Regions from separate parts of the Ideonella sp. FW305-24 genome, predicted to be linked through region 1. Evidence: predicted binding sites of a transcription regulator. Region 1 holds the regulator's gene; each other region holds the start of a gene.

Region 1 (10,439 bases):
CGCGCGCTGACCATCAAGGCTTTCACGCTTTCGAACGGCTGCACGCGGTGCACCGCCTGCTGCACCTGCGGATCGAAGTCCTGCACGCCGAAGCTGATGCGGTTGAAGCCCAGTGTGCGCAGGTGGGCCAGGCGCTCGGCGCTGACGGTGCGCGGGTCGACCTCGATCGACAGCTCCGCCCCTTCGGTGAAGCCGAAGGCTGCGCGCAGCGAAGCCAGCAGACGGCCCAGCTCCTCGTCGGACAGGAAGGTCGGCGAGCCGCCGCCCAGGTGCAGCTGCGAGACCAGCTGCGAAGCCGACGGGCCGTCGCCCAGTGCGGCGCGCACCAGGCCGATCTCGGTGTCCAGCGCCTGCAGGTATTCGGTGGCGCGCTCGTGATGGCGGGTGATGACCTTGTTGCAGGCGCAGTAGTAGCAGACCGACTCGCAGAACGGAATGTGCACGTAGACCGACAGCGGCCCGCCCAGCGCCGCGCCGCCGCCGCGCAACGCCAGCGCTCGGCGGCACTCGGCCGGGCCGAAGGCTTCGACGAAGCGGTCTGCCGTGGGGTAGGAGGTGTAGCGCGGGCCGGGGGCGTCGAAGCGCCGCAGCAAGGCCTCGGGCAGCAGCGGCGACGCCTGCTCTGCGCCAGCGGAGGTCGACGAAAGGACTGTCATGCCCGGCATGCTGCCCGGCACCGGCCTTGGCCGGCTTGATCTGGCGCAAGCGCCCACAGCAGCCGGGCTTGAACAATCAGGTCCCGGACCTTTGTTGTCTCACATCAAGACTGCCCCGCCATGATTCCCCTGACCGATGCCTGCGCCGCCCAGGCCAAGCCCAATGTGGCCTGCTCACACTGCAATCTGCGCGAGCTGTGCCTGCCGGTGGGCATTCCGGAAGACGAACTGCAGCGGCTGGACGGCATGGTCGCCACCCGCCGCAGCGTGCGCCGCGGCCACACGCTGTTTCGCCACGGCGATCCGTTCGAAGCGGTCTACGCGGTGCGCACCGGCTTCTTCAAGACCCGCATCACGCCCGAAGACGGGCGCGACCAAGTCACCGGCTTCCAGATGGCGGGCGAACTGCTGGGTCTGGACGGCATTGGCAATGACCACCATGCCTGCGACGCCGTGGCGCTGGAAGACTCTCAGGTTTGCGTGATTCCCTACAGCCAGCTCACGCAGCTCTCGCGCGAATTCCCCGGCCTGCAGCGCCAGTTCCACAAGATCATGAGCCGCGAGATCGTGCGCGACCATGGCGTGATGCTGCTGCTGGGCAGCATGCGGGCCGAAGAGCGCCTGGCAGTGTTCCTGCTGAACCTCTCGCAGCGGCTCAAGGCGCGCGGCTTCTCGCCGTCTTCGCTGGTGCTGCGCATGACACGCGAGGAAATTGGCACCTACCTGGGCCTGAAGCTGGAGACCGTGAGCCGCTGCTTCTCGAAGTTCCAGGAAGACGGCGTGCTGGCGGTACGCCAGCGGCAGATCGACGTGCTGGACCCCGAGGCCTTGCAGCGCCTGGTAAACAACGCGCACGGCTGATCCAGCCGAGCCGCGGCGGTGCCACCCCCCTGCGTGACGGGCTCCGCGGCGCCAGCGGTCATTCGGGCGCCGCCTCGCGCTCGCGCCGCAAGCCGCCCACCAGCCACAAAGTAGCGGCCGACGAAATGGCGGTCGTGACCCAGAAGACCAGGAATGCCAGCGAACAGATGGCGTTGCGCGACCATTCGGATTCGCCGCTGCCTGGCAGGTCGTGCACGCTGCCGGGGTCCACGAAGGCGAACATCAGGCCGGCGAGCAGGCCCGCCATCACGAATGCAGGCCAGAGCACCAGCAGCAGCCTGCTGCGAAGCCTGGGCCGGAAAGCGACGGTGCGCTCCTCCGGCTCGTCTTCCTCAACGGCGTGTGGGGCTGGCAGCATGATTGCGCGCCTGCATGGCATCGGTCGTGGCCCCCTGCTCTGCGCTGCCCGCCTCCAACAGCGGCCGGTCCCGGCCGTGCAGCGCCAGGCCGAAGGTGGCGAAGCTCGCCACCACCACGAGGGCGGGGCCGCCAAACACCATCCAGGCAGTGGGCACCCGCCACCAGGGCAAGGTCGGTTGAAACTGTTCGATGGGCCTTGCCTTCATGGCTTGTCTCCTTGTTGGCGGAATCAGCGGGGGATCACAAACGAGGACTTTTCGCTCACCGCGGCACCCGCGGCGCCCAGCGGCGACACCTCGAAACGGATCGGGTGGGCGCCCGGTTTCAAGGCCGCCGCCTGCTCGGGCGGCACCCGCACCGCGAGCGTCACCCAGCGGGCTTCGGCAGGCAGCAGGCTGACCTCCGGGCTGCCGGACAGCACAGCGCCGGGAATGCCCTGCACTGCCACGTGATAGCGCTGTGGCTGCTCGGTGGCATTCATCAACTGCAGCCGGAAGACGTTCTCGACCAGGCCGTCTTCAACGATGCGCGCCAGCGTGGCGCGGTCGCGCACCACGTCCACCTTCAGCGTGCGGCGCAGACTGAGGCTGGTGACAAACGCGACGGCGATGACGATCAGCACCGCGCCATAGATCAGCACCCGGGGCCGCAGCAGGTGCGGCAGGTCAAGCGCTGGCTTGGGCGGCTTGGTGAGGTCCGGATGCGGTTCCTGCCGGGCCAGCGCATTCTGCGTGGCATAGCGGATCAGGCCGCGCGGATAGTGCATCTTGTCCATCACACCGTCGCAGGCGTCGATGCAGGCGGTGCAGGCGATGCATTCGTACTGCAGCCCCTCGCGGATGTCGATGCCGGCCGGGCAGACCTGCACGCACAGGCTGCAGTCGATGCACTGGCCCAGGCCGGCGCTCGCCAGGTCGGTGCCGCGGGCGCGCGTGCCGCGTGGGTCGCCGCGAGCGCTGTCGTAGCTGACGATCAGCGTGTCCTTGTCAAACATCGCGCTCTGGAAGCGCGCGTACGGGCACATGTACTGGCAGACCTGCTCGCGCAGGAAACCAGCGTTGCCGTAGGTGGCCAGGCCGTAGAAATTGACCCAGAACCATTCCCAGGGGCCGAAGTCCAGCGTGAAGGCCTCGGTCCACAGGCTGTGGATCGGCGTGAAATAGCCCACGAAGGTGAAGCCTGTCCACAGGCCCAGCAGCACCCACACCACGTGCTTGCCGCCCTTGCGCCAGAGCTTGTTCAGCGTCCATGGGCCGGCGTCCAGCTTCATGCGGGCGCCGCGTTCGCCCTCGAAGCGGCGCTCTATCCACAGGAAGATCTCGGTGTAGACCGTCTGCGGGCAGGCATAGCCGCACCACAGGCGGCCGCCCACGGTGGTGAAGAAGAACAGCCCGTAGGCGCTGAGCACCAACAGGCCGGTGAGGTAGATGAAGTCCTGCGGGTACAGGACCAGTTGGCCAATGTAGAAGCGCCGCGCCGACAGGTCGAACAGCACCGCCTGCCTGCCGTTCATCGACAGCCAAGGCAGGCCATAGAACAAGGCCTGCGTGAGCCACACCATCAGCCAGCGCCAGCGGGCGAAACCGCCTTTGACCGAGCGCGGGTAGATCTTCTTCTGCTTCTGGTAGAGCGAGACCATCTCGCCCTCGCCCGCTGCGGACGCAGCGTCACCCGGGGCTGGCACGATGGGAATGACGCGGGTCATGCAGCTTGCCTTGATTTGCCTTACGGCGTGGCGGAAGTTGTGGCCGTGGCCGTCGTCACCGGGCCGGACTTGGACAGGCCCCAGACGTAGGCGGCCAGCAGGTGGATCTGCTGCGCCGAGAGGCGCTCGCCGTGCGCCGGCATGACGTTGGTCTTGCCCTTGTTGATCATCGCCACCACCGCGTCTTCACCCCAGCCGTGCAGCCAGACCTTGTCGCTGAGGTTGGGCACGCCCAGCGCCTGGTTGCCCTTGCCATCCGGCCCGTGGCAGGCTGCGCAGGCCACGAACTTGGACTTGCCGAGCTGTGCAGCCAGGCTGTCGTGCGGGCTGCCGGACAGGCTGAGCACGTAGTTCGCCACCTGGTGCACCTCGTCGGCATTGCCGACCGCTGCCACCATCGGCGGCATGATGCCCACGCGGCCTTCGCGGATGGTCTCCTCGATGCGCTCGGGCGCCCCGCCCCACAGCCAGTCCTGGTCGGTCAGGTTCGGGAAGCCCTTGCTGCCGTGCGCATCCGAACCATGGCAAGCCGCGCAGTTGTTGGCGAACAGGCGCTCGCCCACCGCCATGGCCTGCGGGTCCCGGGCCAGTTCGGGCGCAGTCTTGGCAGCAAACGCAGCAAACATCGGCGCGGTGACCGCGTTCGCTGCCGCCTGCTCTTCCTTGTACTGGCCGACGCTGCTCCAGCCCAGCTGGCCAGGCGCGCTGCCCAAGCCGGGGTACAGCGCCAGGTAGCCGGCGCCAAACACCACCGTGAGGATGAACAGCCACATCCACCAGCGCGGCAGCGGGTTGTTGAGTTCGCGCAGGTCCTCGTCCCAGACGTGGCCGGTGGTGTTGTCCTGCGCCATCACGCGGCGGCGTGCCGCGATCAGCAGCAGCGCGATGCAGGCCACCAGGCCCAGCACGGTGACTGCGGCAACGTAGTAGCCCCAGCCTGCGTTGATGAAGTCGCTCATGCCCGGCTCCCTCGCGTGTGATCTTCAGCCACCGCGGCAGCGGAGAGAGGGCCGTCATCCCCTTCAAAGACCAGGCGGGCGGCAGCCTCGTGCGCGGCGCGTTGCGCCGGGCGCCAGGTCCAGACCATCAGCCCGATGAAGAGGGCCAGGCTCAGCAGCGTCACGAGGCTGCGGATGTCGTTGATGTCCATGGTGTCCCTCAATTCACTTGACGTGCGTGCCCAGCGACTGCAGGTAGGCCACCAGCGCGTCGAGCTCGGTCTTGCCTGTCACGGCCTCGGCACTGCCGGCCACATCTGCGTCGGTGTAGGGCACGCCCAGCCGCTGCATGGCCTTGAGCCTGGGTGGCACACTGGCCGGCTCGATGGCGGCCGTCTCCAGCCAGGGGTAGGCCGGCATGTTGGACTCGGGCACCAGGTCGCGCGGGCCGGCCAGGTGCAGGCGGTGCCACTCGTCGCTGTACTTGCCACCCACGCGCTGCAGGTCGGGCCCTGTGCGCTTGCTGCCCCACTGGAAGGGATGGTCGTAGACGAACTCGCCGGCCATCGAGTAGTGGCCGTAGCGCAGCGTTTCGGCATGCAGCGGGCGGATCATCTGCGAGTGGCAGTTGTAGCAACCCTCGCGCAGGTAGACGTCCCGGCCGACCAGCTGTAGCGCCGAGTACGGCTGCAACCCGGTCACCGGCTGGGTGGTGGAACGCTGGAAGAACAGCGGAATGATCTCGACCATGCCGCCAACGGCGATGACCAGCAGGATCAGCACGATCATCAAGAAGTTGCTCGTCTCGATGCGCTCGTGGCCGCTGACGGGAGAATGGGTGCTCACAAGGCGCTCCTCAAGCTTGGACCAGACGGGGGATGGGGGACGGGGCCGGACGACCGCTGCGCACGGTCATCACCACGTTCCAGGCCATCACAGCCATGCCGGACAGGTACAACAGACCACCCAGCAGGCGGATCGCATAGAACGGCCAGGTCGCCTTGACACCTTCGACGAAGGTGTAGACCAGCGTGCCGTCGGTGTTCAGCGCGCGCCACATCAGGCCCTGCATCACACCGGCAATCCACATCGCGGCGATGTAGAGCACGATGCCCAGCGTGGCGATCCAGAAGTGCAGCGAGATGGCCTTGACGCTGTACATCTCCTTGCGGCCGTACATGCGCGGGATCAGGTAGTACAGCGAGCCCATCGAGATGAAGCCCACCCAGCCGAGCGCACCGCTGTGCACGTGGCCAACCGTCCAGTCGGTGTAGTGCGAGAGCGCGTTCACCGTCTTGATGGACATCATCGGACCCTCGAAGGTCGACATGCCGTAGAAGCTCAGGGCGACGATCAGGAACTTCAGGATCGGGTCGTCGCGCAGCTTGTGCCAGGCCCCCGACAGCGTCATCACGCCATTGATCATCCCGCCCCAGCTCGGCGCCAGCAGCACCAGCGAGAACAGCATGCCCACGCTTTGTGCCCAGTCGGGCAGCGCGGTGTAGTGCAGGTGGTGGGGGCCGGCCCACATGTAGGTGAAGATCAGCGCCCAGAAGTGCACGATGGACAGGCGGTACGAGTACACCGGCCGCTCGGCCTGCTTGGGGATGTAGTAGTACATCATCCCGAGGAAGCCGGCAGTCAGGAAGAAGCCCACGGCGTTATGGCCGTACCACCACTGGATCATGGCGTCCTGCACACCAGCGTAGGCCGAGTAGCTCTTCCAGAAGCTCACCGGCATGGCCGCGCTGTTGACGATGTGCAGCAGCGCGACAGCCAGGATGAAGGCGCCGAAGAACCAGTTGGCCACGTAGATGTGGCGCACCTTGCGCACACCCAGCGTGCCGAAGAAGACCACCGCATAGGCGACCCACACGACGGCGATCAGCAGGTCGATGGGCCACTCCAGCTCGGCGTATTCCTTGCCCTGGGTGAAGCCCATCGGCAAGCTGATGGCGGCCAGCACGATCACCGCCTGCCAGCCCCAGAACACGAACTTGGCCAGCCACGGCAGGAACAGCGGCACCTGGCAGGTGCGCTGCACGACGTGGAAGCTGGTGGCCATCAGCGCACAACCGCCGAAGGCAAAGATCACCGCATTGGTGTGCAGCGGCCGCAGCCGCCCATAACTGAGCCAGGGGATGCCGTAGGTCAGGTCAGGAAAGGCCAGCTGGGCGGCGATCAACACCCCCACCGTCATGCCCACCACGCCCCACAGCACCGCCGCCAGCGCAAATCCACGCACCGTTTCGTCGGTGTAGTTCACCGTGCCGGGCGTCTCGCGCATTGCCACCATCAGAGTCCTCCGATCCCAGTCGAATGTCGACAGAAGGATTCTTTGCTGGCCGCCCCCCTCGGGGCTTGATGCTTGTCAATCGGGGGCGCGGTCGTCCAGCAGAATCTGCTCGCCTTGCTGTTCCAGGTCATCGAACTGGCCGCCCTGCAGCGCCCAGGCGAACACGGCCAGCAGGCCCAGCACCAGCAGTGCCGAAAGCGGGATCAGGAGGTAGAGGATGTCCATTGGATGAAGCCGCTCAACGGGCCAGGCGCAGCGCATTGAAGACGACGACCAGCGAGCTGCCGGCCATGCCGAGGCCGGCGGCCCAGGGCGGCAGCCAGCCCAGCAGCGCCAGCGGCACGCTGGCCGCGTTGTAGGCCACGGCCCAGGCCAGGTTCTGGCGCATCACGCGCCGGGTCTTGCGCGCGAGTTCGCGCGCCGAGGCCAGGTCCTGCAGGCGGTTGGAAACCAGCACCGCGTCTGCCTCGCAGCGGGCCACACCAGCGCCCTCGCCCATCGCCACCGAAACATCGGCCTGCGCCAGTACCGGCGCGTCGTTGATGCCGTCGCCCAGCATGGCCACGCGCAGGCCGGCGGCCTGGGCTTCGCGCACCACCCGCAGCTTGTCTTCGGGTGCCATGCCGCCGCGCCAGTCGGCCAGGCCCACGCTGGCGGCAAAGCGGCCGACCCGCGCCGGGTCGTCGCCAGACAGCAGCAGCACCTTCAATCCGCCCTGCTGCAGCTGCCGCAGGCAGTCGACCACGCCGGGCCGCGGCTGCTCCTGCAACTCGAAGCAGGCCAGCGCCTGGCCGTCCACGCTCAGCGTGGCGGCGCCACGCTGCTGGGCTTCACTCGCCAGCGCACCCGCCCAGCCGGCCACACCCAGCCGCCAGGCCCGGCCCTGCGCGTCCAGCGCCTGCAGCCCCTTGCCCGCCACTTCCGAGGGCGACTGCCAGCAGCCGCCATGCGCAGGTCCCGGTGCTGCGGCCACCAACGCCCTGGCCACCGGATGGCTGGACCAGCCGGCCAGCGACGCACCGATGCGCATCAGCGCAGCGTCGTCCCAGCGCGCATCGGGCGCGAGGCGCTGCAGCCGCAGCGTCTGCTGCCGCGGGTCGGTCAAGGTGCCGGTCTTGTCGATGCACAGCAGCTGCACCCTGGCAAGGCCGTCGATCGCGTCCAGCCGGCGCAGCAGCAGCCCGCGGCGGCCCATGGCACCGGCGGCGGCCAGCAGCGCCGATGGCGCCGCCAGCGCCAGCGCACACGGGCAGGTGACGATCAGCACCGAGACGGCCACCCACACCGCACGCGCGGGGTCAATGGCCTGCCAGGCCAGCGCCGCTGCGCCGGCCACCAGCAGCACCGCCCACAGGAACGGGCCGGCCCAGCGCTCGCTGCTGGCCAGCGAGGCTGGCCGCAGCGTCTGGGCCTGGCGCATCAGCCCGACGATGGCCTCATAACGGGTGTCCGCCCCCACGCGCTCGACCCGCATCAGCAAGGCCGCATGGCCGTTGACGCTGCCGGCCACCAGACTGTCTCCAGGCGCCTTGGCCACCGGCGTCGACTCGCCACTGAGCAGCGATTCGTCCACCGCCGTGTGGCCCTCCAACAGCACACCGTCGGCCACCAAGGCCTGCCCGGCCGGTACGCGCAGCACGTCGCCCCGCACCAGTTGGTGCACCGGCACCGTCTCCACGCTGCCGTCTGCCCGGACCCGAAGCGCGCGCTCAGGCAAACCAGCCAGGGTGTCTTCGAGCGCAACGGCTGCACGGTGCCTGGCCTGCATCTCCAGCAGCCGCCCGCCCAGCAGGAAGGCCACGAACATGGTCAGCGAATCGAAATACACCGCGTCGCCGAACAGGCCGCCCGGATCGAAGGTGGCGCCGCTGCTGCCGATGAAGGCCACCGCGATGCCCAGCGCCACAGGCACGTCCATGCCAATGCGCTTGTTCTGCCAGGCCCGCCAGGCGCCGCGGAAAAACGGCGTCGCGGAAAACGCCATCACCGGCAGTGCCAGCAGCCAACTGCCCCAGTCCAGCAAATGCTTCAGGTCCGGTGCCAGCTCGCCGGGCCCCGCCACGTAGGAGGGCGTGGCCAGCATCATGATCTGCATCGCACACAGGCCGGCCACGAACAGCCGCCACAGCGCCGTGCGTGCCTCGCGCTGGCGCAGCGCACGCGCGCCGGCCGCCGTGTCCGGCACCGCCTGGTAGCCAGCACGCTCGATCGCCCGGATCAGCGCCGGCACGTCCGTGCGCGCGCCGTCCCAGCGCACCGTGGCGCAGGCCGACACGGCACTGACATGCGCCTGCAGCACGCCGTCAACCTGGCGCAGCGCGGCCTCGATGGTCATCGTGCAGGCCGAGCAGCTCAGACCACCCAGGCGCAGTGAAGCCTCGACCGGCTGCGGCGCCACGTCCGGCGCAGCCACATGCTCCGGGCCACGCTTGGCTTGTGCACCCGGCCAGAAGTCTGGCCCACCCTGGACCAGCGGTTTCATCATGCAAGCTCCCGCCAACACTGGGCGGACATCGCCTGAATGCATGCTGGACGTGACTCGCATGCTGAGGCAACGGGCCGGTTCAGCGCTTGCGCAAGATCAATCCAGCGCCGCGAGACGAAGCGCCGCGCGGGGCCTTACATCAGGCCGTGAGACTTCAGTCCTGCCAGCACCCGCTCGACCCGCGCCTCCACCGACAGGTCGCCATGAAGTGCCAGCACCGGGCAGGTCCTGTCCGCCAGCCAGGCCCGGTGCTTCGCCAGGCTGCGGCCTTCCGACGGGCCTTGGTCGTACTGACCGGCCCATTCGATGAAGGCTTCATCCACTGCACCAAAACGTTGCAGTTCACGCTCGCGCAGCCGCGCCAGGCGGATGGGCGCATCCAGGTAGAGAAAGACGATCAGGTCGAATGCATCCTCGACCTCGGTGCCCCAGCCGATGATGGCGCCGCCGAGCACCGCGTGCTGCGCGGCTTGCAGGTCGCGCGAGAGCATCGCCCGCCGCGCGTCGGCCGGCCGCTTGTCCAGGAATGGGGGTTCTGGCCGCAGCCAGTAGTAGGCGTCGCCATCCAGGCAGGCCGCACCCAGTCGCTCGGCCAAGGCTGCCGCCAACATGGAAGTGCCAGAACCGGAAGCGCCGGTGATGTGGATGCGCATTCAAACTCTCATCAGCTGGCAAACCACTTCGCCGGGCCGGTGACCAGCCAGGGAAAGAAGACCATCAGGAACATCATGGCGAACTGGGCTGCCATGAACGGCAGAACACCACGGGTGACTTCGTCCATTTTCATGCGGCCCACGCCGGCCACCACATTGAGCACCGTGCCCACCGGCGGCGTGATCAGACCGATCGCGTTGTTGATGATGAACAGCACGCCGAAATACACCGGGTCGATGCCCGCTGCCTTGATCACCGGCATCAGCACCGGGGTCATGATCAGGATGGTTGGCGTCATGTCCATCGCCGTGCCCACTGCCATCACCAGCGCCATGATCGCGATCATCAACAGCGTCTGGTTGCCCATGAACGGCTGCAGCAGCGAGATCATCTTGCTCGGAATGTCTGCCACGGTGATCAACCAGGCGCTGACCATCGCCGCGGCCACCAGGAACATGATCAC
Region 2 (10,439 bases), on a different contig from region 1:
CCCAGCGTGCGCTCGTCTGCCACGCCCGGCGCGAGGAAGGCACGCGGGTGCAGCCAGACGTGGCCTGCCGTGTCAGTTCGGGCCCACATGACCGGCTGCGCAACGCCGGCGCGCTGCACGGCAACCTCGGCGTCGTGCACCGGGAAGCCTTGTGCGTCGGTCACCTCCAGCAGGTAGCGCTCGGCAATGTCGCGCTGGCGCACCGGCAGGCCGGGGTGGCGCTGGCGGTAGTTCAGGTACTCGCCGAAGTCGGCGTTGTCGTCGACCACGCCGGCCGTGACCACAGTCTCGGCCGGGCGCTGGCGAGCCGGCGATGACAAGGCCTGAGCGGCACCGGCGATCTTGCTGACACTGTCGGCCGAGGCCGCGTCGCGCATCGTCGCTTCCGCCAGCGGCTTGGCCGCCGGTGCCACCGACGGCATGGGTGGCGGCGCGGCCGGCGCTCTCTCGACAGCGCCTGAGGCCACGCTGGTCCGCGAGCCAGGCCCGGCGGACTCGCGGCGCAGCTCGCTCACACCCGATGTCACGCCCGATGGCCAGCCGGCCTCGCCGCCCTGCTCGCGCACCACCGGCAGGCGCCGGCAGTCGGTGGCCGAGGGCGCGTCGAAGGCCGGTGGCGTGAAGTCCGTGGCATCGGCCTGCTCGCCTTGCTGCCAGGCGGGAGGCCAGGGTTGGGAAGGCATGCCGGTGGCTGGCAGCTCACGCGCGTCGGCACAGGCGGTTGCCAGCGCCGCGGCCAGCAGGCCGGCAGTCAGCGTGATCAGCAGCGCCGGCACGCCGGGGCGGCGCGGCAAGGTCAGGGTGCGGTTCATCGTGGGTCTCCTCGAAATGACTCGATGAGGACTGACACGTGGCACGCGGCGCAGCAGGGTGAAAAATCTCACCAAACATCGCCAGAGAATTTTCGAAGCACTTTCACCCCGTTCCGTCACCCCGGCCGTATCACCGTGTGTGTGAGGCAGACTGCTACCCCGATGACACCCCCGCCCAGCGCCCCCGAACCGGACAGCGACGACGCCTTGATGCGTGCCTATGCGCTGGGCGACGCGCGTGCCTTCGAGCAGCTCTACAGCCGCCACCAGGCGGGGCTGTACCGCTTCGTGCGCCGGCTGCTGGGCACGGCGCTGGCCGCGCAGACCGACGAGGTGTTCCAGGACACCTGGCTGCGCGTGGTCAACGCCCGCGCGCAATGGCAGCCGCAGGGCGCGAGCTTTCGCACCTGGCTCTACACGCTGGCGCAGAACCGGGTGATCGACATCTGGCGCCGCAGCGGGCGCGAGGTGGCCATGGGCGACAGCGAGGACGGCACGCCGTGGGAACCAGCCGGTGGCGACGCCGCCTGGCAGCAGTGGCCCGCACCGCCCAGCCCGGCCCCGCAGGGCGACGAGCTGGCCTTCTGGCGCCGCGCCGGCGAGCGCCTGCTGGCCTGCCTGGAAGAGCTGCCGCTGCCGCAGCGCAGCGCCTTCCTGCTGCACCATGACGACGAACTGCCGCTGGCCGAAGTGGCGCGTGCGCTGGAGGTGGGTTTCGAGACGGCCAAGACCCGGCTGCGCTACGCGATGAGCAAGCTGCGCACCTGCATGGGCGCCTACCTGGCACCGCTGCAGAAGGAGGCGTCATGAAACATCGTGTGCCCGACGCTCACTGGCGGGCCGAGCGCCGGGCCGCCCCAAGCCGGCACGCATCCCCCCGGGGGATCGGCCGACGTATTCGGCGGCCGAGGGGTTGTCATGAATGACGAAGCACGGGACGCCTACCTGCAGAGCGCGCTGAAGCACGCCCCGGATGCCCTCGCCGGCCCGCCGCCGGCCCTGAGCGAAGCCATCCTGCGCGAGGCCCAGGCCAAGGCGCGCGACCCCAGGCCGGCACCTCCTGCGCGGTCGCGCAAAAGCTGGTGGGACTGGCTGAGCCGGCCGTCTGCCGCCAGCGGCTTTGCCGGCGTGATGCTCGCGGTGCTGGTGGGCCTGATGTGGCGCGAGCAAGCCAGCGACCTCGGGCCGCTGCGTGAACCCGCGCAGGCGGCCTCGACAACCGCAGGCACTTCACCCACTGCGCCGCAGGCCGAGCAAATGGCCGAGCAGATGGCCGATGCCGCAGCGCCCGCAGCAATCGCCGTTCGCCCGCAGCTGGAAGGCAAGGTCGAGCGGCAGCGAGCCGAAGCGCCCAAGCAGACGCCCAAGCCCGCGCCAGCGCCGGTCCTGGCTGCGCGCAAGGCAGCGCCACCGCAAGCCGTCGCGCTGGCCGAGGCGCCCCCCTCGCCTGCCCCTCCCGCAGCGCCCGCAGCCGCGCAGGCACCGGCCGCGCCGCCTCCGCCTGCCACGGCCATTGCCTCCGCCAAGATCGGCGCCATGGCCGACGCCGTGTCCAATGCCGCCGCCCCGGTGCCTGCACCTGTCGCCGAAGCCGCCAAGCCGGCTGCCACGCCGCCGGTTGAGGTGGCGCCGGCCGAAACCAGGGCTCAGGCCCGTTCCGAACGCTCGCCACAAGCCGGCCTGGCCGCCATCGCCGGCGCGTCCACCCACACCCTGGCCCGCATGGCGCCGGCCCTGCCTGCGCCAGCCGTCGCCGCGCTGACTGCCCTGCGTCAGGCCCTGGCCACCGAGCCTGCACGCTGGACCTGGCAGCGCGGCAGCGACACCCCGCCACAGCCCGTGACGCCTGCGCTGCGGGACTGGCTGGCCACGCTGGACCAGGCCGCGGCCGGCACGCCCTGGCAGCCCGCCCTGCCCGCTGGCAGCGCGCCGGCCCAGGCGCTGCGGCTGTTGCGCGATGGACAGGTTGCCGAGCTGCTTTGGTGGGAAGGCGACAGCCTGCGCTGGCAGCACGATACCCAGCCGCCGCAGCAGCTTTCGCTGCCCAGCGGACAAGGCCAGGCGCTGCAACAGGCACTGGAGGCTGCGACGCGCTGACCGGGCCAAGGCGCAGGAAGGCCCGGCCGCGCAAGCAGGCAGAACTTGTTGCAGGTCAAGCCGGCGTGGCCGGCGCCCGCGTAGTGTCGAAGACGCCACTCCGGGAAACCCAGATGAACGCGCCCGACCATGGTCAGCCACAACTGCTGATGACACCCGACACAGCCGGATCCCTCGCGCCGCATCCGGCCGGCCCGATGCTGCATCCCGCCACCCTTGTCATCCTGCAAGAGCACAGCATCACCTGCCAATTGCTGGATGCCTTGGCACAAGGTCTGGCCAAGCACCCTGCGGCAGAAGTCCTGCCCGATTTTGATGAACTGCGGGCGCTGCTGTGGGGCCTGGAAGAATCCCCGGAGCAACAGCATCACCGCAAGGAGTCGGAGCTGCTGTTCCCCAAGCTGCGCGCCAGCGTGCCGATGACCCGCTGCCTGCTGGACCGCCTGGAGGACGAACACGAGCAGGGCCAGCGCTGGTTGCGCGAACTGGAGCACGCGCTGCTGCGCTTCGAGATGATTGGCACGTCCCGGCGCGAGACCTTCGAGCGGCTGGTCCGCCGCCACACGCTGTTCCAGCGCGCGCACATGGCCGCCGAAGAGCGGCAGGTCTTGCCACTGGCCGAGCAATTCCTGGCCGAGCATGACTGGCGTGAACTCGCGCTGGCGTTCCCAGCCGGCGCCGACCAGCAGGCTGCGTCAGCCACCGGCTGCGACTGCCGCAGCGTGCTGGCACGCCTGGGCGCCGCAACGCGCGGGTCCGCGGTCCTGCGGGCGTGATGCGCCTGGCGTGAAGACGGCCGCGAAGGCGGCTGCTTGCGACGCTGCGACGCGCCAAGCTCAGTGCGACATCAGCACCGGCACGGTCATCGTCTGCAACACGCCGCGGGTGGCGCCGCCCAGCAGGCGCTCGGACCAGCGCGCATGGCCATAGGCGCCCATCACGATCAGGTCGGCGCTGGTGTCGGCCGCGTGCGAGAGGGTGGCGTTGGCAATGTCCAGCTCGGTGGCCAGGCAGGCCACGTCGGCGGTCACGCCCTGCCACATCAGCCAGCGCTGCACCGGCTTCAGGCTTTCATCGGACAGCTGGCCCAGGCCGGTGCCGCGCCGCCACAGCACCAGCTGCACCCGCTCGGCGCGCCGCAGCAGCGGCAGCGCGTCGCGCAAGGCCCTGGCCGCCTCGGCGCTGTCGTCCCAGGCCACCAGCGCCCGCTGCGCTACCGTCTCGAAATGTCCGGCATACGGCAGCAGCAGCGTGGGGCGGGCGCTTTCCAGCACCACACGCGCCACCAAGTCCTGCTGCGCCGGGCCGCCGGGGGCGTCGGGGTCGGCCTGGCTCAGCACGGCCAGGTCGCTGCAGTGGGCATGGCGCACAATGGATTCTGCCTTGTGGGCCTCGTCGACCACGGTCTCAACGGACCGCAGGCCCGCGGCTTCGCAGTCGCGCCGGAATCGCAGCGCCACCGCTTCGGCCTCCTGGCGAAGCGCATCGCGCGCCATCTCGGCCAGGCCGGCCAGGTTGCCCCCGTAGTCCACCCGCTGCAGCTCGATCAGCCCGGTGGGCGCCAGCCCGACCAGGTGGCAGGCCAGGTCGGCGGCCAGGCGACGGGCAAGCCGGGTGCGGGCCGCGCACTGCGCATCACTGTCCAGGTGGACCAGCAGGCTGCGATAGGTCATGGCAAGCTCCTTGGCGAACGAGGGTTCGCGGGCACCGCCGGATTCTTCGGCGGTGCCGCTCCGCCGCGCTTGATCTGCCGCAAGCGCAGCCCAGGTTCAAACGGCCTGCGCTGAATCAAGGCGCAGCACCTCCGGTTCGGCGATACCTGCAGGATGAACGCCGTGCCGCCAACTCCCGACAACCCCCGCGGCCTTGCCTCCGACGAAGTGCTCCGCCTGCGCTCACGCGACGGCCCGAACCTGCTGCCCGCCGCGCCGCGCCGCGGCCTGCTGCAGATGGCCTGGGAGGTCATGACGCAGCCGATGATCCTGTTGCTGCTGGTCACCGCCGGCCTGTACGGCCTGCTGGGCAACCGCGAGGACGCGGCGCTGCTGATGCTCTCGGCCCTGCTGGTCGGCGGGCTGGCGATCTACCAGGCGCACCGGACAGAGCGGGTGCTGCATGCGCTGAAGGACCTGTCGGCCCCGCGCTGCACCGTGATCCGCGATGGGCAGGCGCTGCGGGTCGCCAGCGCCGAGTTGGTCTGCGGCGACCGGCTGGTGATTGATGAGGGTGACCGGCTGGCAGCCGACGCGCGCCTGGTCGAAGGCGGCATTGTGCAGGTGGACGAGTCGCAGCTGACCGGCGAGTCGCTGCCGGTGCCCAAGCACCCGGGTGGCGAGGGCAGCGAGTCCAGCCTGTCGGCCGGCAGCCTGGTGGTCCAGGGCGACGGCGTGGCCGTGGTCACCGCCACCGGCGCCCGGACCACGCTGGGTCGCCTGGGCCACAGCCTGCAGCAGCTGCACCGGCGGCCCAGCCGGCTGGAGGCCGAGCTGAAGCAGCTGGTGCGGCGCGTGGCCATCATGGCGCTGCTGATCTGCCTGGTCAGCAGCAGCCTGCACGCCTGGCGCACCGGCTCCTGGTCCGAAGGGCTGCTGATCGGGCTGACCCTGGCGATGTCGCTGATCCCGGAAGAATTCGCAGTGGTCTGGACGGTCATGCTGGCCATCGGTGCATGGCGGCTGGCCCGGCAAGGCGTGCTCACCCGGGAGCCGCAGGCCATCGAGGCGCTGGGCACCGTCAGCGTGCTGTGCGTGGACAAGACCGGCACGCTGACGCGCAACGAGATGACCCTGGTGGCGCTGCACGACGGCGAAGCCCCGGTGGATGTGACCGGCCATGCACCGGGCGAGCACGCCGCGGCGCTGCTGGCCGGCGCGATGCGGGCCAGCCTGCCGCACGGCATCGAGCCGATGGACCGCGCGATCTTCCGCGCCGCGGGTGGCCCGCCGCCGTCCGACGGCCGCTTCACGCTGGGGCCGCGCCTGGGTGTGGGCCCTGGCAGGCCTTGGGTCACCCATTGGTGGCGGGACAGCGAGGCTGGGGGCGCCACCGTCTGGCTCAAGGGTGCGCCCGAAGCGCTGCTGGCCCAATGCAGCGGCGACCCGGCCCTGCTGGCGCGCCTGGCCGAGTGCGCGCGCAGCTGGAGCAGCGAAGGCATGCGGGTGCTGGCCGTCGTGTGGGGTCGGGCCGACAAGGCCTCCGACGATGGCAGCCTGCCAGCGGGCCTGGCGCTGGCCCCGCTGGGCCTGCTGGGTTTCCGGGATCCGTTGCGGGCCAACGTGCCGGCCGCCGTCGCGGCGTGTCGCGCGGCAGGCATGCGGGTCGTGATGATCACCGGCGACGCACCGCTGACGGCGCGCGCCATCGCCCTGCAGGCCGGGCTGCAGGCGGCGGCGCCCGAGGTGCTCACCGGCGTGGCGCTGGCGGGCATGAGCGACGCCGAGCTCAGGCAGCAGCTCGCCAGCGTGCAGGTCTTCGCGCGGGTGGACCCGGCGCAGAAGCTGCGCATCGTGCAGGCGCTACAGCAGCGCGGCGAGGTGGTGGCAATGACAGGTGACGGTGTCAACGACGCGCCCGCGCTGCGCGCCGCCGACATCGGCGTGGCCATGGGCCAGCGTGGCACCGACGTGGCCCGCGAAGCCGCCGCGCTGGTGCTGCTGAACGACGACTTTGCGTCGCTGGTGCAGGCGGTGCGCGCCGGCCGGCGCATCTTCGCCAACCTCCACCAGGCATTGGGTTACCTCTTTGCGGTGCATGTGCCCATCGTCGGCGTGTCGCTGCTGCCGGTGCTGATGGGCGGGCCGGTGCTGCTGCTGCCGATGCACGTGGTGGCGCTGGAGCTGATCATCGACCCGGCCTGCTCGCTGGTCTTCGAGGCCGAGCCTGCGAGCGCGGACAGCATGCGCGTGCCGCCGCGCGCGGCCAGCGCCAGGCTGTTCACGCTGCGGGCCGCGTTGCGCTCGCTGGCGGTCGGCGGGCTCTCTTTCCTCGGGGTGCTGCTGGTCCAGGCCCTGGGGCACCGCGCCGGCTGGTCGGACGAAGGCCTGCGCCTGGCCAGCCTGGCCTCCATCGTCGCCGGCAACCTGCTGATGCTGGCCTGGTTCCGCGGCCGCCACCCGCGCGGCGCACCCGGCAACACGGCGCTGCAGGTGCTCATCGCCGGCATCGGCCTGGGTTGGGCCGCACTGCTGGCGCTGCCTGCGCTGGCCCGCGTCTTCGGTCTGCCGCCCGACCTGCCATGGCGATGGGCCTTGCTGCCCGCCGCGGCGGCCCTTTGGTGCACCGCGCAACTGGCCTGGCGCAGGACGTGGCGGACCTGAGCCGGTTCAGTCCAGGCTCACCGCGCACGCAGGACCCCGCTTGTCCATGCCCGCGGAAAGGTTCGGTTACCAGCACAGGCCCGGCCTGTCGCAACATCACGGCATGACACCAGACAAGCTTGAAGCCATCGGACAACGCGGGGAGGCCTGCATCATCCTGCGAGAAAAAGTCGCCCACCCGAATGGCAGCGTTGAACTGAGCTACCGGCTCGCCACCGGCGAACGCCTGAAGACCACCGATTTGCCCGACGAATTTGAAACGCCGGATGGCAAGCGGAGGTTTCGGCTGCGCGGCGCCCGGTAGGGCACGGTATAGCCCGCGAAGCTCAGCCGCCGTTGTCCTCGCCGGTGCGCAGCCCCAGGCGCTCCAGCCGGTAGCGCAGGGTGTCCCGTGAGACACCCAACAAGCGCGCTGCGGCGCTGACGTTCTGGCCGCTGCGGTCCAGCGCGCGTTGCACCAGGCGGCGCTCCATGCGTTCGAGGTTCAGGTCTTCGTCGTCTGCCGCTTCTTCTGCCAACGCGGCCAGTGCAGCAGCCAGCGGCCCATCGACCAGGAAACGCAGCTCGGCCGGGCCGATGTTCGTGTCCGTCGCCATCAGCACCGCCTGCTCGATCGCGTTGCGCAGTTCACGCACATTGCCGGGCCAGGCGTGGCCCAGCAGGCGGCGTTCGGCTTCGGCCGAAAAGCGCAGGCCGGGCTTGCGGTAGCGGCCGGCGTGCAACGCGAGGAAGTGGCGGGCCAGCAGCACGATGTCGCTGCCGCGCTCGCGCAGCGGCGGCACGGTCAGCTCGATGATGCGCAGCCGGTAGTACAGGTCGGCGCGGAAGCTGCCCGCGGCCACCATCTGCTGCAGCGGGCGGTTGGTAGCGCTGATGACGCGCGCGTCCACCGGCCGGCTGTGCAGGCCGCCGAGCCGGCGCAGCTGTTTCTCCTCCAAGAGCTTCAGCAGCTTGACCTGCGTGGCCAATTCGGTCTCGCCGATCTCGTCCAGGAAGACGCTGCCGCCTTCTGCCGTTTCCAGCAGGCCGGCCTTGCGCTGGCGCGCGTCGGTGAAGGCGCCGCGCTCGTAGCCGAACAGCTCGGCCTCGACCAGCTGCGAAGGCAAGGCACCGCAGTTCAGCTCGACGAAGGGGCGGGCTCGGCGCGGGCCGCCGAAGTGCAGCGCACGCGCCACCAGTTCCTTGCCGGTGCCGGTCTCGCCGACGATCAGGGCCGCCGCCGGCTGCGCGTCGGCCAGCTGGGCCTCGGCGTCCAGCAGCGTGGCAATCGACGCTTTCAACGCGCGCATTGGCGGGGACTCGCCAATGATCTTGTCCAGCCCGCTGCCTTGTGCCTCGCGCTGGGTGTAGTAGTCCACCGCGTTGGCCAGGCGGCCCTGGTCCAGCAGGCGCTCGATCAGCAGCTTGACCTCGCCCAGCACCAGCGGCTTGGTCAGGAAATCTGCCGCGCCGGCCTTCATCGCCTCGACGGCCAGCTCGGTGCTGCCGTAGCCGGTCATCATCACGACGCGGATGTCCGGGTCCTGCGTGCGGATGCGGCGCAGCGCCTCCAGCCCGCTCTGGCCCGGCAGGTTGTGGTCGCACAGCACCAGCTCCGGCCGCCAGCTCGCCAGCTGCGCCAGCCCTTCCTCGGCACTGGCCGCCGTGCGCGCCTCGTAGCCCTGGCGTTCCAGGTAGACGGCGAGGTTGCGCGCCAGCGTGGTCTCGTCTTCGATGATCAGGATGGCCAGGCCCATGCGGTGCTCGGTTTCTCTTCTTATGCGTTGGCAGGTTTCAGCAGCACGGTGGCGCGAGTCTGGCCAGGGCGGCTGCTCAGTTCGATGCGGCCGCCCAGCCGGTCCACGGTGCGGCGCGCCAGCGTCAGCCCCATGCCCAGGCCGCGTGGCTTGGTGGTGGCAAAAGGCTTGAAGACTTCGGCCAGGCGCTCGGGGGCGATGCCGGTGCCGGGGTCGCTCACCGTCAGCGCGAGCATCGCGCCGGCACGTTCGACACTGACCTCGACCAGTGCGCCGGCCGCGGTCGCTTCCAGCGCATTGGCCAGCAGCGAATTCAGCACCTGGGCGATGGCCACCTCCTCGCCGTGCGCCTCGGGCAGGCCGGGCTCGGTGCGCAGGCTCAGCTGTTTGCCCTGGCCCTGGAAGACCGGGGCGAAGCGCTGCTCCGCGGCGGCCAACAACGCGCCCAGGTCGGTGCTGCCGCGCACTTCTGCAGGATGCTGCACATAGCTCAGCAGCGTGCGCACCAGATGCTCGATGCGGTCCACATGGCCAATGGTCTCGCGGGCATCGGCCGGCGTGGCCTCGCCAATTTCCAGCTGCAGCTCGGCACTGGAGCGGATGGAGGCCAAGGGGTTGCGGATGCTGTGCGCAACCGACGCGGCGATCTCGCCGGTGCGTGCCATGGCCTCCGCCTCGATCAGGCGCTCGCGCTGCGCCTGCAACTGCCGGCTGGCCTTGCGCACAAAGCCCAGCAGCGCCAGGTACAGCAGCAGGCCGCTGATCAGCGTGCCGCTCCAGACGGCAAAGCCGGCCTCGCGCAGCGTGGCGTTCAGCTCGGTGGGCACGCGGTAGAGCTCCACTGCGCCGATGGGCGCGCCGCCGGTCTTCTGCTCGGCGTCATAGACCGGCAGGTAGCTCTCGACAAAGTGCAGTTGGCCGGGACCCAGCGCCATGTGCTCGGCCTTGTCGCCCGCCGCCACCGGCCCGCGCTCGACCACGGTCTCGCCACGCAGCGAGCGCAGCAGCTCGTCGTTGTCCTCGAACTGGCGGCCGGTCAGCAGCGATTCGCTGGACCACAGCACCGCGCCGCTGCGGTCGTAGACATTGGCGCGAAGCACGTCCGGCATGGCCGCCACGTGGCCGAAGAACTCGGCCAGCGCGGCCTCGCGGCCGGGCGTGGGCCCGCTGGTGAAATGGCGCGAGACGGACTGGGTGGCAACGATGCTTTGCACGAACTGCCGGCTCAGCTCGGCATCGTGCCGCAGCAGCAGCGTCTGCACCACGGCCGCCAGGCCCAGCGCGAGCAGCACGCTGACCAATGCTGCCGCGGCGAGGCTGATGCGCGAGAACCAGCGCAGCAGGTCGAACTCCTGTCGCGGCGAGGCTTTGAGACGGAACAGCGGCATCCAGGGCAATCGTTTGATGGCGTGGTTGAAGGAAAGGGACCGAAGACACAAGTCGCAACGCCTGTGCCACCGGCAAAGTGAGGCGCAGCG
Region 3 (10,439 bases), on a different contig from region 1:
CCAGCTTCATGTCCATCTTGGCCAGCCGTGCATCCAGGCCTTGCAGCTGGATCTTGGCAATGGCGGCGATGTTCTTCTCGTCCAGCGCATGGAAGACCACGGTCTCGTCGATGCGGTTGAGGAACTCCGGCCGGAAGTGCGCCTTGACCTCGCCCCACACCGCCTCGCGGATCAGTTCCGGGTCCTGACCCTGCATCTGCATGATCATGTGCGAGCCAAGGTTGCTGGTCATCACGATGACGGTGTTCTTGAAGTCCACGGTGCGACCCTGGCCGTCGGTCAGCCGGCCATCGTCCAGCACCTGCAGCAGCACGTTGAACACGTCCGGGTGGGCCTTCTCCACTTCGTCGAGCAGCAGCACGCTGTAAGGCTTGCGCCGCACGGCCTCGGTCAGCGTGCCACCTTCCTCGTAGCCCACATAGCCCGGCGGCGCGCCGATCAACCGGCTCACCGAGTGCTTCTCCATGAACTCGCTCATGTCGATGCGCACCATGTGGTCCTCGCTGTCGAACAGGAAGCCGGCCAGCGCCTTGCACAGCTCGGTCTTGCCCACGCCGGTGGGCCCCAGGAACAGGAAGCTGCCCAGCGGCCGGTTCGGGTCGGACAGGCCGGCACGCGAACGGCGGATGGCATCCGCCACCGCGACGATGGCCTCGTCCTGGCCGACCACGCGCTCGTGCAGCTTGGTTTCCATCTGCAGCAGCTTGTCGCGCTCGCCCTGCATCAGCTTGGCAACCGGGATGCCGGTGGCGCGTGCCACCACTTCGGCGATCTCTTCGGCGCCAACCATGGTGCGCAGCAACTGTGGCCGGCCGCTGCCGTCCTTCGCACCCTGCGCCTTGCCGGTCTCTGTGGCCTGCGCTTCCTTGTGCTTCTTCTCCAGCTCCGGCAGCTTGCCGTACTGCAGCTCGGCCACCTTGTTGAAGTCACCCTTGCGCTTCAATTCCTCGATCTGGAACTTGATGCGGTCGATCTCTTCCTTCAGGTGGGCCGAGCCTTGCGCAGCAGCCTTCTCCGCGGTCCAGATCTCTTCGAGGTCGTTGTACTCGCGCTGCAGCTTCAGCAGCTCTTCCTCGATCAGCGCCAGGCGCTTCTGCGAGCCCTCGTCGTGCTCCTTCTTCATCGCCTCGCGCTCGATCTTCAGCTGGATCATGCGGCGGTCCAGCCGGTCCATGACCTCGGGCTTGGAGTCGATCTCGATCTTGATCTTGGCCGCAGCCTCGTCGATCAGGTCGATGGCCTTGTCGGGCAGGAAACGGTCGGTGATGTAGCGGTGGCTGAGCTCGGCCGCGGCGACGATGGCCGGGTCGGTGATCTCCACGCCATGGTGCACCTCGTACTTCTCCTGCAGGCCGCGCAGGATGGCGATGGTCGCCTCCACGGTGGGCTCGCCCACCAGCACTTTCTGGAAACGGCGCTCCAGCGCAGCGTCCTTCTCGACGTACTTGCGGTATTCGTCCAGCGTGGTGGCGCCAATGCAATGCAATTCACCGCGCGCCAGCGCGGGTTTGAGCATGTTGCCGGCGTCCATCGCGCCTTCAGCCTTGCCGGCGCCCACCATGGTGTGCAGCTCGTCGATGAACAGGATGATGCGGCCTTCGTCCTGCGAGACTTCCTTCAGCACCGCCTTCAGCCGTTCCTCGAACTCGCCGCGGTACTTGGCACCGGCCAGCAGGCCGGCCATGTCCAGCACCAGCACACGCTTGTTCTTCAGGGTCTCGGGCACTTCGCCGTTGACGATGCGCTGCGCCAGGCCTTCGACGATGGCCGTCTTGCCCACGCCGGGTTCGCCGATCAGCACCGGGTTGTTCTTGCTGCGGCGCTGCAGCACCTGGATCGCGCGGCGGATCTCGTCGTCACGGCCGATCACCGGGTCCAGCTTGCCCTGGCGGGCGCGTTCGGTGAGGTCCAGCGTGTACTTCTTCAGCGCCTCGCGCTGGCCTTCGGCCTCGGCCGAATCGACCGTCTGGCCGCCGCGCACTGCGGTGATCGCGGCTTCGAGTGCCTTGCGCGTCAGCCCGTGGCCGCGCACGATGCCGCCGATGTCGTTCTTCGCATCGGCCAGCGCCAGCAGGAACATTTCATTGGCGATGAACTGGTCGCCGCGCTGCATGGCCTCCTTGTCGGCCTGCTGCAGCAGTTGCACCAGCTCGCGGCCGGCCTGGACCTGCTGGTCACGGCCCTGCACGCTGGGCAGGCCGTTGATCGCCGTTTCCATTGCGGTGCGCAGCGCCGCGGTGTTGGCGCCGGCCCGGTCCAGCAAGGCCTTGGGGCCATCGGGCTGGGCGAGCATGGCGGCCAGCACGTGGGCTGGCTCGATGTAGGGGTTGTCGCGCGCCACGGCCAGGCTCTGGGCCTCGGCGAGCGCCTGTTGGAATGCAGTGGTGAGTTTGTCGAGACGCATGGGAATGACCTCCAATTGCGTACGGACATGGGGCAAAGACGCCCTGTTTTCAAGTCCCGTCGCGGGTCTGCCAGCATTCGATGGCAAAGCCCGCACTCACGGCTTGCGCTGCATCAAGGCCAGCGCCGGATCACGCCCTGGCTACAGCGGCTCGCCCACCGCCCGGTAGTGACCCGACTGGAACACCAGCGGCGCGCCAGCATGATGCTGCAGCGCCAGCACCCTGCCAATGAACAGCACATGGTCACCGGCTTCCTGTGCGCTGTGCAGCTGGCAGGAAAAGTTTGCCAGCGCGCCTTCCAGCAGCGGCACGCCGCCGGGGCCGTCGTGCCAGAGGCCTTCGGCAAACCGGTCCGCGTGCGGCGTGGCAAAGCGGCGCGAAAGCTCCATCTGCCCTTGGCCCAGCACATTGATCGCAAAGTGCGAGGCCTGCTCGAAGATCGGCCGGTTCGGGCTGCCGCTGCGCAGCGACCACAGCACCAGCGGCGGATCCAGCGACAGCGCATTGAACGAATTCGCCGTCAGCCCGACCGCGCGGCCGGCGGCGTCGCGGCAGGTGACGATGGTCACGCCCGTGGCAAAACGGCCCAGCGCGTGGCGCAGGTCCAGGGGATCGATCAGCCGTTCCATCAACATCAGACCGCGATGGTAAGGCGTTTACCCTCATTTTCCTCGCCAGGGACTTCGCCGCATCGCCAAACCCGCGGCACTCTGCACCGGCTCTCAAGGGAACGCAGGGCCGCCCCAAGTTTCCTTGACCCCCTCGGGGGACCTGGCGCGAGGCGTCGGGTCTGGGGGTGCTCTCAACCGGCCGCGGGCCCGTCGTTCACGTTGCGCATCGGCGTGGCCAGCAGCGCCACGCCGACCACAGCGACCAGCAGCCCGCCGCCCCCCAGGAACAGCGCATTCAGCGGCACCGCGCGCAGCAGCCAACCGGTGGCCGCGGCCGAGACCGGCGCCAGGCCCATGAAGATGAACATGAACAGGCTCATCGCCCGGCCCAGCATGGCCGGCGGCACGCGGCGCTGGATCCAGGTGAACACGGCCACCTGCATGAAGCCGCCCAGCGCGCCGATCAGCAGCAGCAGCCCTGCGCCCTGCCAGGCGGCGGTGATGCTGCCCATGGGCATGAACAGCAGCCCCACCAGCGCGTCAACCGCCAGCAGCGTCAGCCCCAGGCTGCGCAGCCGCCAGTGCGGCTTGGCGCCGGCCAGGCCCATGCCCAGCAGCGTGCCGGCACCGTGTGCGGCCATCATGCTGCCCAGCGCTGCGGCCCCCAGTTGCGCTTGTTCCTTGGCCAGCACTGGCAATGCAATCTGCACCGGCCCGCTGATCAGCAAAGCTACGGCGGACCAGTACAGCAAACAGGTGCGCAGCTGCACATCCCGCCAGAAGGACTTGAGCCCGTCGGCCACCGCACCCAGCACCGAGGCCCCTGCCGGCATGGCCGGCTTGCCGCCCAGCATGTGCACCTTGCGCAGCGTCCAGATGGTGATGGCGAAGCTGAAGGCGTCGAGCGCAAACGCGGCCGCGAGACCGCGTGCATCCGTCAGCGCGCCCGCCTCATGGCCGGTGCCCAGCACGGCAATCATCAGCCCGGCCAGCAGCGGGCCGGCGAACATCGTCAGCTGGCGCAGGCCCAGCATCACGCTGTTGGCCGGCTGCAGCCATTCCCGCTTGACGACCTGCGGCAGCATGGACGTGCCAGCCGGGATGCTGAAAGCCGTGGCCAGGCCGATGCCCAGCGACAAGGCATACAGCCAGGGCAGGTTCAGCGTGCCCGTCCAGACCATGCCTGCCAGCGTGCCCAGCAGCGCGGTGTTGACGTACTTGGTGACCATCATCACCTGCTTGGGCGAATGGCGGTCCACGAAGGCGCCGCCGATCAGGATGAACAGCGCCCGCGGCACGCCCAGCATGGCCAGCACGATGCCCAGCACACGTGTGTCAGCCGTCATCTGCAGCACCAGCCAGGGCAAGGCGATCAGGGTGAACTGGTCGCCCAGCATCGAGATCAGGCCGCCGCTGAGCATCCAGCGGAAGTTGTGGTCGCGCAGCAGCGCTTGTCGCGGCGTGGGCGCGGCGGAAGGCGGGAGTGTTGGACTTGTCATGGCCGCGACTTTCCGGCCTGACGTGGCGTGAGGGTCAAGCCCCGTCGGGCACGGCCTGGTTCAGGAAGGCGCGCAGCTCGGGCGTCAGCGGGCCGCCCAGTTGCAGCAGCGGCTCGGCCTCGAAGGCCTGGCGCAAGCGGTCGCGCAGCTTCGCATCGCCGCCGGTTGCCTGGTGCGACAGCTCGAACCAGCGGCGCGCCAATGCCCTCACGGGCTCGCTGCCAGGCGCGGCCTTGGCGTCCATGAGGCCCCGCGCGTCGCTGGCCAGCTGGGCCCAGGCCTCGCGCGGCACATGGCCCAGCTGGCGCAAGTCGTCTTCGCTGAGGTAGCGCAGCATCAGCGACAGCCGCAGCTGCACCGCCGGCTCGATGAACTGCACCATCGCCAGCGACGGGCCACCACCGCGCTGCAGGCCAGGGTCGCTGTGATAGGCCCGGCCCCAGCGCTCCATCATGTCGAAATCGCCCTGCATCCAGTCGCGCATCAGCGTCATCCAGCGCTGGGCCAGCGGCTGCACCTGCGGGTCCAGTGGGTCAACGCCGCGGTCCATCACCTCCTGGATTTCGGCGATCAGCTGCCACCAGTCGGTTGCCACGCTGGGCCAGCGGGCGAAGATGCGCCGCGTTTCGGCCGGACTGAAATGCGCGTCGCAGACCGTCATCATCTGCAACGTGATCAGCAGCTCGTCCAGTTCCGGACCCTGCCCTTCGCGGAAGCGCTGCTGCATCAGCTCCAGCCGCTGCTGCAGCGCCTGTGCCTGGCGGATCTGCTGCTGCAGGGCCAGTAGTTGGCGCTCGATGATCTGAGGCATCCGGGCGCCGTCTTCCGCCAGCAGCCGGCCGACTTCCTCCAACGTCAGCCCCAGGCCCTGCAGCGCCTGGATGGCATGCAGCCGCGCCACGTCGTCCTGGTTGTAGAGCCGGTAGTCGTTTTCGGCACGGGCCGACGGGCGCAGCAGGCCGATGCTGTCGTAGTGGTGCAGCGTGCGCACCGTGAGGCCGGCGCGCCTGGCGAGTTCGCCGACCTTCAGCAGGGCCGCCATGCCCTGCTCAGCGCAGCACCAGCCGGCCGATGCCGAAGCCGGCGGCCGCGCAGGCCAGCGCGCCGAACAGGTGCGCCGCCGAATGCAGCAGCGCCATGCCGAACTGGCCACGCTGCAACAGGCCCAGCGACTCGCCGGAGAAGGATGAAAAAGTGGTGAAGCCGCCCAGCACGCCGGTCACCAGCAGCAATCGCAACAACTCGTCCGGCGAGCGCGCGAACCAGACCAGCGCAAAGCCGATCAGCAAGCCGCCCACGCAGTTGACAAACAGCGTGCCCAGCGGGAAGCCGCCCCAGCTGCCGTTCAGCCACAGCGCCGCGCCCCAGCGCGCGAGCGCACCAACGGCCGAGCCGATGGCCACCGCCAGGGCCTGCAACAACGTTGGCGTCATGACGCGGGCGCCTCGCCCGCGGCGTTGCCAGCTGCGATGCCCCAGCGCGCCAGCGCCGCGTCGTCCGCCACGCGGGCGTCCACCCATCGGCTGCCTTGCGGCGTGTCTTCCTTCTTCCAGAACGGGGCCTGGGTCTTCAGGTAGTCCATCAGGAATTCGCAGCCCTGGAATGCATCACCCCGATGCGACGCAGCGACCGCAACCAGCACGATCTGGTCCAGCGGCAACAGCGGGCCCACGCGGTGCACCACGCGCGCCGCCAGCAAACCAAAGCGGGCCACAGCCTGGTCGACCATGGCCTCGATGGCTTTTTCGGTCATGCCGGGATAGTGTTCCAGCGTCATGGCGCTGACTGCTGCGCCGTCGTTGCGGTCCCGCACCGTGCCAACAAAGCTGACCACCGCGCCCACGCCCGCCAGGCCGGCGCGCAAGGCGGCCACTTCGGCGCTCAGGTCGAAGTCTTCGGTCTGGATGCTGACGCGCGGCATGGCCTCAGCCACCGGTGACCGGCGGGAAAAACGCCAGTTCATCCCCGTCCGACAGCAAGGCGGACTCTTCGGCCAGTTGCTGGTTCAGCGCAACGCGCACCGCCCTGCCCTGCGCCAGTTTGCCGGCAAAGGGCTCGCCCCGCGCGACCAGCGCCGCGCGCGCGGCGGAGATGCTGCTGCCGGCCGGCAGGCTCAGCGCCTGCTCGGCGCCCAGGGCCTCGCGCAGGGAGGCGAAAAACTTCAGCTGGATGGTGATCATGGTCACGCCGCGATCAGGCTGGCCAGCGGCAGGAAGCGCACGGTGTCGCCGCGCACAATCGCCCGGCCGGCGGGGTTGTCCACCAGGCCATCGGCCCATACGGTGGAGGTGAGCACGCCCGAGCCCTGGTTGTCGAACAGCACCAGTTCACCTTCGGGCGTGATCTGCACCCGCAGGAACTCGCGCCGCTTGTCGGCCCTGGGCCAGTCGAAGGCGGCGCGCAGCGGCAGGCTTTGCGGCAGCGTGGCCGGCATGCCTTGCAGCGCCCGCAGCACCGGCGCCACCGTCACCAGGAAGGTCACGAAGCTGGAGACCGGGTTGCCCGGCAGGCCGATGAACAAGGCTTCGCCGCTGGCATCGTCGTCGCCACGGCGGATGGCGCCAAACGCCAGCGGCTTGCCGGGCTTGATGGCGATCTGCCACAGGTCCAGCCGGCCTTCGGCCTGGGCGGCCGGGCGCAAGTGGTCTTCCTCGCCAACGGAAACGCCGCCGGAGGTCACGATCAGGTCCGCGTCCTTCGCGGCGGTGCGCAGCGCGGCGCGTGTCGCGTCCAGCCGGTCGGGCACGATGCCCAGGTCCTGCACCTCGCAGCCGGCCGCCTGCAGGAGTGCACGCAGCGTGAAGCGATTGGAGTTGTAGATGGCACCGGGCTTCAGCGGCTCGCCAGGCATGGCGAGTTCGTCGCCGGTCGAGAACAGCGCCACGCGCGGGCGGCGCAGCACCGGCAGTTCGGCCAGGCCTACCGCCGCAGCCAGGCCCAGCGCCTGCGGCGTGAGCCGCGCGCCGGCTCGCAGCACCGTGGCGCCCAGCGCCACGTCTTCGCCACGCCGGCGTATGGCTTGCCCGAGCTTGGGCTGCGCAGCGAGCGAAATGCGCACTCGCGCCACGTCACCCGCCACGTCCACTGCAGCCGGCAGGGCTTCGCAGATCTCCTGCATCAGCACCGTGTCCGCACCGGCTGGCACCTGGGCGCCGGTGAAGATGCGTGCCGCGGTGCCGGGCACCAGCGGCTGGCCAGGTGCACCTGCGGCAATGCGCTGGCTGACAGGCAGCACCGCCGCGCCGTCCGCCCCCGGCAACAAGTCCGCGAAGCGAACTGCGTAGCCGTCCATCGCGCTGTTGTCAGCCGGCGGCACGTCCAGCGTGGACTGCACCGGCGAGGCCAGCACACGGCCCAGCGCCTGCGCGGTCGGCACGGCTTCCTGCGCCTGCAGGCGGTGCTGGGCCGCAGCAGACGTGAGGCGCTGCAGCGCCTCGTCCAGGGTCATCATCGGCGGGTGGGCAGCGGTGGTGCTCATGGCGGTCAGGCGCAATGCTGCTCGATGAGGGACTTGACTGCGGCAACGTCGGGCTTCATCACTGTGAAGCGCTTGGGCAGCAGTTCGATGTCGGCCAGAGCCGCGGGCCGGCTCGGCTCCCGGCCCAGCGCTTCGCGGATGGTCTCCGCGAACTTGGCCGGCAGCGCGGTTTCCAGCACGATCATCGGCACGCCGGCTTCGACATGCTCGGCGGCGACCTTCACGCCATCGGCCGTGTGCGGGTCGATCATGTCGTGGTGCTGCTGCCAGGTGGCACGGATGGTCGCCACGCGGTCGGCATGCGTGCTCTTGCCGGAGACAAATCCGAACTCGGCGAAGCGGGCTTTTTCTGCGGCCGACAGCGTGAAGCTGCCTTCGCGGAACAGCGTGCGGGTGCGCTCTGCCGCGCCTGCGTCATGGCCCAGCAGGTCGAAGATGAAGCGCTCGAAGTTCGAGGCCTTGGAAATGTCCATTGACGGGCTGCTGGTCTCGTAGGTGTCTGCGCTGCCACGCACCCGGTAGGTGCCGGTGCGGAAGAACTCGTCCAGCACATCGTTCTCGTTGGTGGCCACGACCAGCTGCTTGATCGGCAGGCCCATCATGCGGGCGACGTGGCCGGCGCAGACGTTGCCGAAATTGCCCGAGGGCACGGCAAAGCTGACCTGCTCGCTGTCCTGCTTCGTCGCTTGAAAGTACCCGGCGAAATAGTAGACGACCTGCGCCAGCAGGCGCGCCCAGTTGATCGAGTTGACGGTGCCGATCTTGTGCTGGCGCTTGAAGGCCAGGTCGTTCGACACGGCCTTGACGATGTCCTGCGCATCGTCGAACACGCCCTCCACGGCGATGTTGTGGATGTTCTCGTCCTGCAGGCTGAACATCTGCGCCTGCTGGAACGGGCTCATGCGGCCATGTGGGCTGAGCATGAAGACGCGCACGCCGCGCTTGCCGCGCATCGCGTATTCGGCCGCGCTGCCGGTGTCGCCCGAGGTGGCGCCGAGGATGTTGAGCTGCTCGCCACGGCGCGCCAGTTCGTACTCGAACAGGTTGCCCAGCAGTTGCATCGCCATGTCCTTGAAGGCCAGCGTCGGCCCGTTGGACAGGGCTTCGATCTGTAGCCCGCTGTCGCCCAGCGCGCGCAGTGGCACGATGGCTTCGCTGCCAAACACGGCCGGCGTGTAGGTCTTGTGGACCAAGGCTTTCAGGTCGCCGGCAGGAATGTCGTCGATGTAGAGCGACAGAATCTCGAAGGCCAGTTCTGCATACGACAGGCCGCGCCAGCGCGCCAGCGTCGTGCTGTCGACCTTCGGGTAGACGACAGGCAGGTAGAGCCCGCCATCGGGCGCCAGGCCTTCGAGCAGGATCTCGCAGAAGCGGCGCTCGGTCTTGTCGCCGCGGGTGCTGATGTAAAGCATGGGCGTTGTCCGGCTCAGGCGAGCTCTTCCTTGCGGATGCTGACGATGGGCGCCAGCACGGTGGGCAGGGCCTGCATCTGCGCCAGCGCGGCGCGCATGCGGCCTTCCAGCGTGTCGTGGGTCAGGATGATCAGGTCGGTCTGCTTCTCGCCTTCGTTGGACTCGCGTTGCAGCACCGCGTCGATGGACAGGTTGTGCTCGGCCAGGATGGTGGTGATGCTGGACAGCACGCCCGGCTCGTCGGCCACACGCAGGCGCAGGTAGAACGAGGTCTGCACTTCGCTCAGCGGCAGGATGGGCGTGTCGGCCAGCGCATCCGGCTGGAAGGCCAGGTGCGGCACGCGGTGGTCCGGGTCGGCGGTGTGCAGGCGGGTGATGTCGACCAGGTCGGCCACGACGGCCGAAGCGGTGGGTTCGGCGCCTGCGCCCTTGCCGTAGTACAGCGTGGTGCCGACGGCATCGCCCTGCACCACCACGGCATTCATTGCGCCTTCGACGTTGGCGATCAGGCGCTTGGCGGGCACCAGCGTCGGGTGCACGCGCAGCTCGATCCCACTGTCCCTGCGGCGCGTGATGCCCAGCAGCTTGATGCGGTAGCCAAGTTGCTCGGCGTAGCGGATGTCGGTCGCCTGCAACTGGGTGATGCCCTCGATGTGGGCCTTGGCGAACTGCACCGGCACGCCAAAGGCGATGGCGCTCATGATGGTCAGCTTGTGCGCGGCGTCCACGCCTTCGATGTCGAAGGTCGGGTCGGCTTCGGCATAGCCCAGGCGCTGGGCTTCCTTCAGCACGGTGGCGAAGTCCAACCCCTTGTCGCGCATCTCGCTGAGGATGAAGTTCGTCGTGCCGTTGATGATGCCGGCGATCCATTCGATGCGGTTGCCGGTCAGGCCCTCGCGCAGCGCCTTGATGATGGGAATGCCACCGGCGACAGCCGCCTCGAAGCCGACCATCACGCCCTTGGCATGGGCCGCTGCGAAGATCTCCGTGCCGTGCACCGCGAGCAGCGCCTTGTTGGCCGTGACCACGTGCTT

The links. Region 1 encodes FNR, which switches genes on or off when oxygen is low (the NO sensors DNR and NnrR bind a similar motif). Its sites were predicted from a motif close to TTGATNNNNATCAA; they were not measured.
Positions count from the first base shown of each region.
Region 2: a site for FNR is predicted at 2,955-2,968, ahead of AC3WR5_RS24315 (hemerythrin domain-containing protein). Genes of this name have one in related genera too.
Region 3: a site for FNR is predicted at 2,508-2,521, ahead of clpB (ATP-dependent chaperone ClpB). Genes of this name have one in related genera too.

Region 1 is NZ_JBYTAI010000001.1:200,722-211,160, forward strand. Features, by position in the region: gene hemN (oxygen-independent coproporphyrinogen III oxidase) at 1-656, opposite strand, end outside; gene fnr (fumarate/nitrate reduction transcriptional regulator Fnr) at 777-1,517, shown strand; gene AC3WR5_RS00870 (hypothetical protein) at 1,576-1,896, opposite strand; gene AC3WR5_RS00875 (nitrogen fixation protein FixH) at 1,871-2,104, opposite strand; gene ccoG (cytochrome c oxidase accessory protein CcoG) at 2,128-3,603, opposite strand; gene ccoP (cytochrome-c oxidase, cbb3-type subunit III) at 3,624-4,562, opposite strand; gene AC3WR5_RS00890 (CcoQ/FixQ family Cbb3-type cytochrome c oxidase assembly chaperone) at 4,559-4,753, opposite strand; gene ccoO (cytochrome-c oxidase, cbb3-type subunit II) at 4,767-5,387, opposite strand; gene ccoN (cytochrome-c oxidase, cbb3-type subunit I) at 5,398-6,828, opposite strand; gene ccoS (cbb3-type cytochrome oxidase assembly protein CcoS) at 6,913-7,062, opposite strand; gene AC3WR5_RS00910 (heavy metal translocating P-type ATPase) at 7,076-9,319, opposite strand; gene AC3WR5_RS00915 (P-loop NTPase family protein) at 9,457-9,975, opposite strand; gene AC3WR5_RS00920 (TRAP transporter large permease subunit) at 9,987-10,439, opposite strand, start outside.
Region 2 is NZ_JBYTAI010000011.1:6,015-16,453, forward strand. Features, by position in the region: gene AC3WR5_RS24300 (vWA domain-containing protein) at 1-812, opposite strand, end outside; gene AC3WR5_RS24305 (sigma-70 family RNA polymerase sigma factor) at 975-1,622, shown strand; gene AC3WR5_RS24310 (hypothetical protein) at 1,731-2,909, shown strand; gene AC3WR5_RS24315 (hemerythrin domain-containing protein) at 3,023-3,685, shown strand; gene AC3WR5_RS24320 (universal stress protein) at 3,746-4,582, opposite strand; gene AC3WR5_RS24325 (cation-translocating P-type ATPase) at 4,745-7,225, shown strand; gene AC3WR5_RS24330 (hypothetical protein) at 7,266-7,529, shown strand; gene AC3WR5_RS24335 (sigma-54-dependent transcriptional regulator) at 7,552-8,961, opposite strand; gene AC3WR5_RS24340 (sensor histidine kinase) at 8,982-10,349, opposite strand.
Region 3 is NZ_JBYTAI010000022.1:29,477-39,915, reverse strand. Features, by position in the region: gene clpB (ATP-dependent chaperone ClpB) at 1-2,404, opposite strand, end outside; gene AC3WR5_RS32340 (flavin reductase family protein) at 2,546-3,040, opposite strand; gene AC3WR5_RS32335 (MFS transporter) at 3,208-4,515, opposite strand; gene AC3WR5_RS32330 (MerR family transcriptional regulator) at 4,550-5,557, opposite strand; gene AC3WR5_RS32325 (CrcB family protein) at 5,565-5,948, opposite strand; gene AC3WR5_RS32320 (molybdenum cofactor biosynthesis protein MoaE) at 5,945-6,436, opposite strand; gene moaD (molybdopterin converting factor subunit 1) at 6,441-6,695, opposite strand; gene AC3WR5_RS32310 (molybdopterin molybdotransferase MoeA) at 6,698-7,993, opposite strand; gene thrC (threonine synthase) at 7,999-9,405, opposite strand; gene AC3WR5_RS32300 (homoserine dehydrogenase) at 9,420-10,439, opposite strand, start outside.